DNA from 2 places in the Exiguobacterium sp. s6 genome. Region 1 is predicted to be linked to the other one. Evidence: predicted binding sites of a transcription regulator. Region 1 holds the regulator's gene; the other holds the start of a gene.
What was found. The regulator LexA, encoded in region 1, represses DNA repair genes until DNA is damaged. The targets are predictions, from matches to a motif close to CGAACATATGTTCG.
Positions count from the first base shown of each region.

Region 2: a site for LexA is predicted at 4,088-4,101, ahead of KNP75_RS03915 (Y-family DNA polymerase). Genes of this name have one in related genera too.

Region 1 covers NZ_JACSLN010000001.1:1,145,332-1,150,932, reverse strand. The annotation lists gene tkt (transketolase) at 1-1,567, opposite strand, end outside; gene KNP75_RS05940 (DUF896 domain-containing protein) at 1,767-2,000, opposite strand; gene KNP75_RS05935 (YneB family resolvase-like protein) at 2,061-2,705, opposite strand; gene KNP75_RS05930 (hypothetical protein) at 2,778-3,014, opposite strand; gene lexA (transcriptional repressor LexA) at 3,220-3,840, shown strand; gene KNP75_RS05920 (metal-binding protein) at 3,840-4,280, shown strand; gene KNP75_RS05915 (DNA alkylation repair protein) at 4,368-5,468, opposite strand.
Region 2 covers NZ_JACSLN010000001.1:749,431-755,031, reverse strand. The annotation lists gene KNP75_RS03925 (carbon starvation CstA family protein) at 4-1,446, opposite strand; gene KNP75_RS03920 (bifunctional 2',3'-cyclic-nucleotide 2'-phosphodiesterase/3'-nucleotidase) at 1,638-3,923, opposite strand; gene KNP75_RS03915 (Y-family DNA polymerase) at 4,120-5,415, shown strand; gene KNP75_RS03910 (YolD-like family protein) at 5,412-5,601, shown strand, end outside.

The DNA of each region.
Region 1 (5,601 bases):
GCGTCAAGACGAGAAGTGATGGTGATGTTTTCGTCGTGATTGCTTGCTTCCAAGCCGCGATCGTCTCTTTTCCGTCAGCTGGACGGAGAACAGACAAGTTTGGCATCGCACGGAAGCTCATCAAGTGCTCGACCGGTTCGTGGGTCGGGCCATCTTCGCCGACCGCGATCGAATCGTGCGTCAAGACGAACGTTGATGGGATTCCCATGAGCGCAGCAAGTCGAACGGCCGGGCGAAGGTAATCCGAGAAGACGAAGAACGTCGCGCCGTATGGGAGCACCCCACCGTGGAGCGCCATCCCGTTGACGGCTGCTGCCATCGCGAATTCACGGACTCCGAACCAGATGTTGCGGCCGGCTGGATCTTCATCGAAGTCCGCAGCGCCTTTGATCATCGTGTTGTTCGAACCAGCGAGGTCAGCCGAGCCTCCGAAGAGAGTCGGAACCGCTTTGGCGATCGCATTCAATACTTCACCGCTCGTTTGACGAGTCGCTTTTTTCGAACCGATTTCGAACGTCGGCAATTCGCTGTCCCAACCTTCTGGGAGCTCGTTGTTCATCGCACGCTCGAACTGGGCACCAAGTTCAGGGTGTGCTGACTTGTAAGCTTCAACGAGTTCATTCCAGTCCGCTTCATGCTTCGCGCCTGGCTCAACGACTTTATCGTTGAACAAGTCGTATACTTCGTTCGGTACGTAGAAGTTCTCGCCTTCCCACTTGTAGAACTGCTTCGTGAGCTCAATTTCAGCTTCGCCGAGTGGTGCACCGTGTGATGCCGATTTGCCTGACTTGTTCGGTGAACCGAAGCCGATAACCGTCTTCACCTCGATGAGGGTCGGTTTCGACGTTTCTGCTTTCGCTTCGTCGATTGCTTTCGCGATCGTATCGATATCCGTACCATCTTCGACACGGATCACTTGCCAACCGTAGGCGTTGAAACGATCTTCAACGCTTTCCGAGAACGATTTGTGAAGGTCGCCGTCAAGCGAGATATCATTTGAATCGTAAAGGACGACGAGTTTGCCGAGTTTCAAGTGACCAGCGAGCGAAGCAGCTTCTGCCGATACGCCTTCCATCAAGTCACCGTCTCCACAAATCCCGTATGTGAAGTGGTCAACCACTTTGAACTCATCGCGGTTGTACGTCGCTTCCAAATGTTTCTCTGCCATTGCCATCCCGACAGCCATGGCGATCCCTTGTCCGAGCGGTCCAGTCGTCGCGTCGACACCTGCCGTGTGACGGTACTCTGGATGCCCAGGCGTTTTCGAATCCATTTGGCGGAACGATTTGAGATCGTCCATTGAGAGATCGTAACCAGATAAGTGAAGAAGCGAGTACAAGAGCATCGAACCGTGTCCCGCTGAAAGGACGAACCGATCACGGTTGAACCAGTTCGGGTTTTTCGGGTTGTGACGCATTTTGTCCGTCCAAAGTGTGAACGCCATCGGAGCCGCACCCATCGGCATACCCGGGTGACCTGAGTTCGCTTTTTGGACCGCATCGATTGAGAGCGTCCGAATCGAGTTAATCGCTAATAATTCTTTAGTAGTTGTTTCCACTAATTTCATCCTCTCTGTTGTTAACAAAGTTTCTACCCGTCATATTTTAGCACACTCATTCGTGTGTCACAACTAATTAATTAGTATAACACATTAAATGAAATCGTTTACTTCCTTTCGTTTGAAAACGCATCAATGAGTCCCCCTGATCAACGTTCGCGTATAACAAACATGCACATCCTATATGAAATAGGATGTGCATTCATGGTCATTCTGAGCGGTAACGTTCCTGCTCATCTTTTAATTTTTCAGGCGTTACGTCGTTTCCTTCCGGATCGACGACCTTCATTCCCATCATCTGTGATTTGAATGATTGGCGGAACGCTTGCAAATATTGTTGGCGCAGCGCTTGCTGCTCGTCCATCTCTTGTGGTGACAGACCATCTGTCTTTGCTTTGTTGGCGAGGAAATTGATTCGCTCCAACTGTTCAGGTGCTAGCATCGGGCTCGCCCCCTCTCTACTGAATTTGTCCTTCTACTGTACAAAATCAGCGAGCAGGAATCAAGTTTCTGGTACCGACACGTGCTCCAAGTAGCGCCGGTTCACGGTCGCTTTCGATACCTCATAACCAAAACCGCGGAGGGTGGCGGCAATTTCAGCGAACGTGAGTCCACGTTCACGCAATTGGACGATTTCTTCAATCGGAACTTCGATTCGGCTCCGGCCGCCCTGGTCATGGTGCTGGATATTCCGATGCGGATTAAATCCGTTCGCGACCGCCCGACGCATTCCGCGTGAAATTTTAGCGTTATGGATCTTGCGTTGATACTCTTCGACGACACTGACGATCTCGAGCACCATCTTCTCGGCGTCGGAGACGATATATTCATCGGACGACTGCATCGTCAACAAGCGCACGTTATGTTTCATGAGCGTATGCAAGATAGCGATTTTTGCATTTCCCCGTCCGAGACGGCTGTCGTCGCTCACGAGCACGGCATCGAGATCAGACGTCGAGACGTGCTCCAATAGATCGAGCAGTCCCGCCCGATTGACCTCATACCCGCTCTCTTGTTCACTGATCACATCGACAACCTCAGCATCAAGACGTCTCGCCATCTGCTTCAATTCGTCTGCCTGACGACTGAGCGACGTCTCTTGGGTGGACTTGTTCGTCGATACGCGACAATAAATGACGACTCGCATCGCGTCACTTCCTTTCTTTCCATTCGCCCTCTACGATACACAGGATGAAGGGATGTTCGCAATCAGAAACGATTATTCGGCGGCGAACCACGTCGTCTTGTCGTCTTTTTCCTCATCCCGTTTAGCGAGAATGTGCGCTTCGAGCGTCTCCGCCTCTTTTAAGGCGACTTCTTCTTCAATACTGTGTTCGACTTTTTGTTCGGTCACGACGATCGCTTCGTTGTCACGTAGCTCTCCGACCGCGAAAAATACGAACATACCGAGTGCCAACATGCCGACTAAGATGATTCCATTGATTGTGTCTCTCATAATCATTGCCTCCTGGGAATAAGAATACACGTTCTCGAGAACGTCTGTTCGTTTATCTGTTCTCATCATAAAACAAGAACTTCTGTTCGGTCAAGCAGAAAAAAACGAACGAATGTTTGTGCGCTCATGTGTTCTTGTGTTAAACTAAACCCATAAAGAATAGGATGCGTTCGCAGGTTATTCGACATAATCGAGGTGAAATCCATTGAAAAAAATGTCAGCAAGACAACAACAGATTCTTGATTTTATAAAAGCCGAGGTTCGGGCGAAAGGGTATCCCCCTTCGGTCCGCGAAATTGGCGAGGCTGTCGGGCTCGCATCGAGCTCGACTGTACACGGTCACTTGGACCGTCTTGAGAAGCGTGGATTGATTCGACGTGATAAGACGAAGCCACGCGCCATCGAGATTTTGGATGAAGAGATGTCCGTCGTCGAAGACCACGATGCCGTCATGTACGTGCCGGTCATCGGGAAAGTCACAGCCGGTACGCCGATCACGGCCATCGAGAACGTGGAAGAACACTTCCCGCTCCCGGCTCACGTCGTCGGTTCCGACAACGTCTACATGCTCTCTGTCTCAGGAGACTCGATGATTAACGCGGGGATCTTGGATGGGGACCGCGTCCTCGTCCGTCAACAGAACACGGCCGACAATGGAGAGATTGTCGTCGCCATGACGGATGAAGGTGAAGCGACCGTGAAGCGGATTTATAAAGAAGCTTCGAAAGTTCGCCTCCAGCCGGAGAACGACGAGCTCGAAGCGATGTATTTCGATAACGTGTCGATTTTAGGGAAGGTCATCGGTGTATACCGCACGATTCACTAATGGCTAGTGGCAAGACACATACCCGTACGAATCTCGTGGCAATCGGTGCTCTTGCGATTGCCACGCCTTTTATTGACATCGATGTTCCGACCGTGTTCCTGCTTGGCGCCCTCATCGGGACGTTCTGGCTCTCCCCGGATCTCGATTTGAAGTCGGACGCCTATTATCGATGGGGACCGCTTCGGGGCTTTTGGCTCCCTTATGTGAAGATTATGCCCCATCGGTCGTTATTCTCGCATTTTCCGCTCTTGAGCGATCTGATCCGGGTCATCTATCTCGGTTTCCCGCTCACGCTTCTGCTCACGGTCACGCCGTATGAGGAAACTGTCAGATCGTGGCTCGATTTGAACGGGGCAGCATGCTTCTTCGGACTCGTTTTCGCGACGACGCTACATACGACGCTCGACTATGCGTCCACGTTCTTCAAACGTGCGTTTTAACCAGATCGTTATGCTACACACCCAAAAAGGGCAACCCGTCTAAATAGACAGGGTTGCCCTTTTTTGAACCGTTTATTATATGGAAGTTCAATAACTTTTATGCAACATGACATGATGTTCAGCCACTTCTCGTCCATTTACCAACAAGACGACACGATGCTCCCCTGGATAATGCCGACGGGTCGTCAAATCTGACCAGTCGTGCACTCTGGTCGCTGCAAGTCGCGCACCCCCAGCGACGGTTCTATTCGCTAGCAGGAATGCTTTACGACTCGCTTTCCCGTTGGCCTTTATAAACTCAATCGCGTATTCGATACGAATATAAGCAGCATCCCCTGGACGAATGGACACATCGTACTGAATCTCGCACGCCTCCCCTATGCGGATCACGTTCGGATGTATAGAAATCGATGCGTCGACGGTTAAATTTGTTTCCTGCGTATAACCGAATATCGTTAACGCGTCAGGATGGGCTGACTTGATCAGTGTCCGGCATCCGTGCCTAATGATCCAATCGGTATGAGGATGCTCGCCCTGCCATCGTCGCGAGACTGCGAGTACAGCTTCTGGGTGATCTTTCGAGATATCGTTGAGGTTGTTAGCGACACTTTTTCTCACATATAATGATGGATCTTCTTTTAACAACTCTAGGATCTCCAACACTGGAGCTGGGTCTTCTTTGAACATCGGTAACGATTCCGCCCACGGAAGGCGAGGACGACAACCCTCACTCGCCAAACGCCGAACATGTTCGTTCGGATGAATGGCCCAAGCTGTCATTTGGTGCATCACACGCGTTGGTTCCCGCAATAAAAAAGACCTGATCGCAAATTCAGAAGACGACTTCTGTGTGAAGCGTTCGAGCGCTGACATCGAGCGTTCCCAATACCCTTCTGCCTGCCCATACACTGCTACAAAGTCCGGAAAAAATAAGTATGGAAAACCGATACAATCATCTGCAATTTCAACCAATACGTCCAAAGCTGATTCGTAATCCTGTGGCAAATACTGACCGAGTTTTATCGAAATACGTCGAGTACGCCCTTTGAGTGCCAACTCTTCCCACGATTCATCTATGATTGATGCGATAAAAGCCTGTACGTCAAATGACGGATACACGGTTTGAATACGTCGTCCAAATTCCAACAAAAAGGTCTCATCATACACGTCTTTTAATGGTGTTGCCACTTCTCGTCCCCCTATCCCATTCCATTACATTACATTTATAGTGATATACATTTTCTCTCATTACATTGATTAGTTGAAGCGAACTATAGAAAAAGAGTCCTGAATGAGCACTTCATACGAAGACTCGTTCAGG
Region 2 (5,601 bases), 400 kb from region 1:
GAATTATGCGACATCCTTCACCGGGACGTCACATTCCATATTTTGTGCCCGCATCGCTTTGGCGCGCATGTGGAACAAGACCAGCAGCGTGATCGTCCCGATCGTGGCGATGACGTACGGGATGACCCCATCCATCTTGAAGCCGATCGGTGCCGTCAAAATGTAGAACCAGACGGCGTACAACATGAACGTCCCCGGAATGAGCGCGATATAGTGGTTGCGCCCTTTGATGTAGAGGTACATCGCCCCGACGAACAAGGCGATGACCGCCGTCGTCTGGTTGGCCCAGTTGAAGTATTGCCAGAGCATCTGGAAGTCCATGTTCGTGAGCACGTATGAGATCGCGAAGAGCGGGAGCGCGATCCACAGGCGTGACGAGAACTTCTTCTGCGCGACTTTCATATAGTCGGCGATGATCATCCGAGCGCTACGGAACGCCGTGTCGCCCGATGTGATCGGCAAGACGATGACACCGAGGATGGCGAGCGTGCCGCCGATGCTGCCGAGCATGAGCGTCGCCACTTCTTGGACGACAAGTGCCGGCGTACCGGTTTGAATCAATCCGAGCAATTCGCCTGGCTCGAAGATGGCCATGGCGGCCCCGGCCCAAATCATGGCGATGACCGCTTCGACAATCATCATGCCGTAGAAGATTTCACGGCCGTTGCTCTCTTTCATCGTCGTCCGCGAGATGATCGGCGACTGCGTGGCATGGAAACCAGACAACGCTCCACACGAGATCGTGAAGAAGAGGAGCGGCCAGATCGGCAAGCCGTCCGGATGCATGTTCGTGAGTGTCATCTCTGGAATCTTGTAGCCTTGTGCGAACAGACTGACGGCGATCCCGATGGCGCTGATCATGAGAAGCGCCCCAAAGAACGGGTAGATGCGCCCGATGATCTTATCGACCGGGAGCAATGTCGCCAAGATGTAGTAGGCGAACACGGCGAAGATGACGATCGTGAGTGTCGTCGCGTTGCCGTCGAACAAGTTGTTGATCATGTTACTCGGTGACGTGACGAACACCGTCCCGACCAAGAGCAAGAGAAGCAGGGCGAACCCGTTGACGACGTGGCGGAGCGAGCGGCCGAGGAACTTCTCGGCGAGCTGCGGCAAGTGCGCCCCGTTGTTCCGAAGCGAGATCATGCCCGTCAAATAGTCGTGTACCGCTCCAGCGAAAATCGATCCGAAGACGATCCACAGGAACGCGACCGGTCCATAGAGCGCCCCCATGATTGGGCCAAAAATCGGGCCGACCCCGGCGATGTTCAACAGTTGAATCATCGAGTTCCGTTTTTTCCCCATCGGCACGTAGTCGATCCCGTCCTGTGACGCGTAGGCAGGTGTCGTCCGCTCTTCCTTGATGCCGAACGTCTTCTCGACGTAGCTGCCGTACACTTTGTACCCGACGAATAGAATCGCCAAGGCAATAAAGAATGTAATCATGTGTGCTGTCCCCTTTTGAACGTATGTAGCCGGTCCCCACCGGCCCCGAAAAAATGAATCCCGTTGTTTTACACATATAATGTAAACGCTTACGTGATTGATTATACAGCAGTTCCCCTTTTTTGGTAAGAGGTTTCGTTCACTTTTTTGACACAAAATAAAGCCCTCAAAACTGAGGGCTCGTTCATTGATTAACGAAGGGCCGGGAGACCGACGTGACCGGCTCCGACGACTTTCGTCTCTTCCTTCGCTTGACCATCGAATTCACTGACGACTTTCACCGTTTGGCGAAGCTTGAGAGGTTTCACAGATAATGTATACGTGCCGTCCGCTTTCGCTTTCGTAGTCGCAAGCACGCGCTGTCCGTCTTTCAACGTGACGTTCGCGTTCGCCGTCGTGACACCCGTCACGACTTTCGCACCTGGCTTGATCGTGTCGACCGAGAGGACGAGCTCGACTTGCTCGGCTTCCGTGACTGGATCGAGTTCAATCGTGTACGACCGGAAGAGTCGTCCGGCTGCGTCCGTACGCGTCGCATCCGTCGCTTCGATTCCTTCGTATTGGTCGATATACTGCTTCCCGGCATCCGCCGTCTCGAACGTAGCGAGACGTTTCGCGTCGGCGACGACTTTCCAGTTATCATCGGCCTTATAGTCGACGGCACCACGGCTTGCGATGATGTAGTCCGAGATGACGTTACGTGTCTCATAAGCTGAACGGTAGACAATGCTGTTGCCACCGCCGAGACCCGGGAACGAAGACGAACCCGCACGGTAGTTGTTCGTCGCGACCAAGAATTCTTGGTCGAGCGTGATGGCCTTCCCGTTATATTCGACGTTCTTTACACGGTTTGCCGAAGCATCCACCAGTTTACCGCCGGCATCAAACTTCGCAGGACTCGTCACGTCAATTTCATACGTCAAACCGTCAAGGATATCAAAATTGTAGCTACGGAACCCGAGATCGAGCAACGGTTCCCCATCCGCTTTCACTTGCTTGTAAGCTCCGGCGGACATCTCGAGCCAGTCCATGACATCTTGTCCCGTCACTTTGACGACTTCAAGCGTATTCGGGTAGACATACAAATCAGCCACGTTCTTCAGTGCGATTTGACCTTTCGGGATGTTCGTGTAATAACTAGCATCCGTTAACTCGCGACCACCCGCCTTGAACGGTGCACCAGCTGAGAGGAGCGGCAATCCTTTATATGGCGCAAGTTCCGGGTTCGTCTCGAGTTCTTTCTCGACGAACCATTTCTGCGCGTTCGTCACAAACTGGACCGATGAATCGTCACGGACGAGCGCGAAGTAACTTTGGATATCGTCTTGAATCTCCCCGACCGGTCGATTGATGTATTCAATCGTCGCTTGATGCTCCGCCTCAATGAGCGCTCGAATCTCCGGGTCGACCGGGGTGTTCGTTGTGATTGAATCAAGTTTGGCCGTCGCATCGAGGACACGCCATATTCCGTCAACCTGCTCAAGCTCAAAGTCAATGACACCTAAATCTTTTCCTTGGTTATTCGCCATGACGACGGGCTTCCCATTGATTGTCCCTTTCGTCATATCCACGTTCGGGAACGAGGCGAACATGCCTTTCGCATCCGGGAAGCGTCCATGTTGGTGACCGGTCATGACCATGTCGAGCCCTTCGATTTTCGTGAGCGCGTAGCCGACGTTCTCTTCTCCGTCTTCTTGTTGGTCGGCGAGCGTCGCACTTTCCCCAATTCCTGAGTGTGCGAGTGCAACGACGACGTCCGCTCCTCGTTCTTTCAACTTACGAACCGCTTCACGTGCCGACGGGATAATATCGTCTACCTTCACGCGGCCTTGCAGGTTCCCCGAATCCCACGACATGATTTTCGGTGGTACGACACCGAACACCCCGACGTTGATTGTATGTGTCTCCCCATCCGTATCCGTGACCGTCCGCTCAATGATTTGGACCTCTTGTCCGTCAACGTTGAACTTCGCGACAATCGGATTCCCGTCTACATCTTTAACGTTCGAGTTGACGAAGCGAAACTTACCTTTCGATCCTTCCATCGCATCATACAAGAACTCGAGTCCGAAATTGAACTCATGGTTGCCGAGTGTAACCGCATCGAACTCGAGCGCCGCCATCGCCTTGTACATCGGATGCTCGAACGTGCCCGGATTTCCTTGATGCACTTCACGCACGTAGTCCCCGAACGGCGTCCCTTGAAGCGTATCCCCGTTGTCGAACAGGAACGTGTTGTCAGCCCCTGCTTCCGCACGATGCTGTTTGATGAGCGTCGCGACTTTCGTCAAGCCGATTGTGTTGTCGACTTTGTCCTGAAAATAGTCGTAGTTCGTGATGTTCGTATGTAGGTCTGTCGTCTCCAAGAAGCGGAGCTTTACAACGTCCTCTGATGCGAGCACGTTCGGTGCGTGGAGTGGTAATGTCCCTGGTAATACGAGCGCTGTCGCAATCGTCCATTTCAAGGCTGTTTTCATGTTCATTTCCCCTTTTTCCAAAAATGTTCCAACATCTTTCACTATATCACCGGCTTGTAAACGCAACCATTACTTTTTGTAAATTAATTCTCAAATGTTCTATCCAATAATTTTTTTCGATTTCTATTTGAGACGGCGTGAGACCGTGATACGATGAGAAAAACAGAACGCTTGTTCGTGAAAAGGAGAGGTGGCTATGCGACGTCGGATTTTTTGTATCGACAGCGTCTCGTTCTACGCCAGTTGCGAGTGCGCCGCCCGCAAGTTGAACCCGTACAAGACAAAGCTCGTCGTCTTATCGAACCTGCAGGACCACGGTGCCCTCGTCCTCGCCGCGACGCCGCCGATGAAGCAGCTCGGCATCAAGACCGGCTCTAGACGGTTCCACATCGACCGGTTGCCGTGGCATGAGCGACGGCACGTCATCTACGCCGAGGCCAGGATGAGTCATTATTTGAACGTGTCCGTCCAAATCGTCCACATCTTGCATCAGTTCGCACCGCCTGAGGCGATCCGCGTCTACTCGGTCGACGAGACGCTCGTCGACTTGACCGGGACGGAGCGGCTGTTCGGGAACGATGCGCACGTCGCCCGCCTCATCCGCTCGACCGTGTTCCGCTATACCGGCATCCCGGTCACGATCGGCATCGGGCCGAACAACGTCCTCGCCAAGCTCGTCCTCGACCTGCATGGGAAGAAGACAGGTGTCGCCAGCTGTTTCCTCCACGACGTCGAGAAGTTGATCCACCCGGCCCCGATCGGCAAGATGTGGGGCGTGGGGGCGAAGATGGAAGTCCATCTCCGGCGGCTCGGCATCGAGACGATCGGTGACCTCGCCCGCTATCCGCTCGAGACGCTCCATGAGAAGTTCGGCGTCATCGGCGCCGAGCTGTGGCATCACGCCTGGGGCATCGATGAATCGCCGACGATCCTCCCGCCGAGCTCCCTGTTCGGGGCGAAACGGCAGCGGCCCCGGACGATTGGCCACGGCATCACGCTCATGAAGGACTATGCGACGTACGCGGCCATCCGGCTCGTCCTGCAGGCGATTGCGGTCGAGGTCGGGATGCGGACCCGGCAGGCCGGTCTCGTCGGCGGGAGCGTCCATCTTGGCGTCCGCTACACCCGGACGAGCGAGCGGCGCGGGTTCAGCAAACAAAAAAAGCTCGTCCGCTTCACAGCGGACGAGCGCGAGTTCTTGCCGGTGTTGTTAACGCTTTTCCTCGACGCGTGGGACGAGACGGAGGCGGTCCGTTACGTCTCGGTCGCCCTCGGCAAGCTCGAGCCTCGGAGTGACCACGTTCAGCTGTCGTTCTTCGAGGACGAGTGGGCCCGGGCACGCCGATTCGACTTCCTCGATCTCGTCGATAGCTTGAACGTCCGCTTCGGCCGCGGCACGATCCGGCCGGCGTCGAGTTTACTGAAAGACAGTCCGCTCCGGACGCGGCAACGCCTCATCGGCGGACATAAACAAGGAGGTGAATCGTCATGAGCCAGACCCGCTACAAAGACCGCGGTGAATTGAAATGGATCCCGTTCCTCATGCCCGAGCACGTGGCGCTGCTAAAGAAATATTACGCCCACGTCCAAAAGATTGAGCTGCCCGATTTGGATGAGCAGTTGCTCTATCTGTGGCAGACCGAGCTTGAACGCGCCATCCGTGAAGGTGATGCCGTCG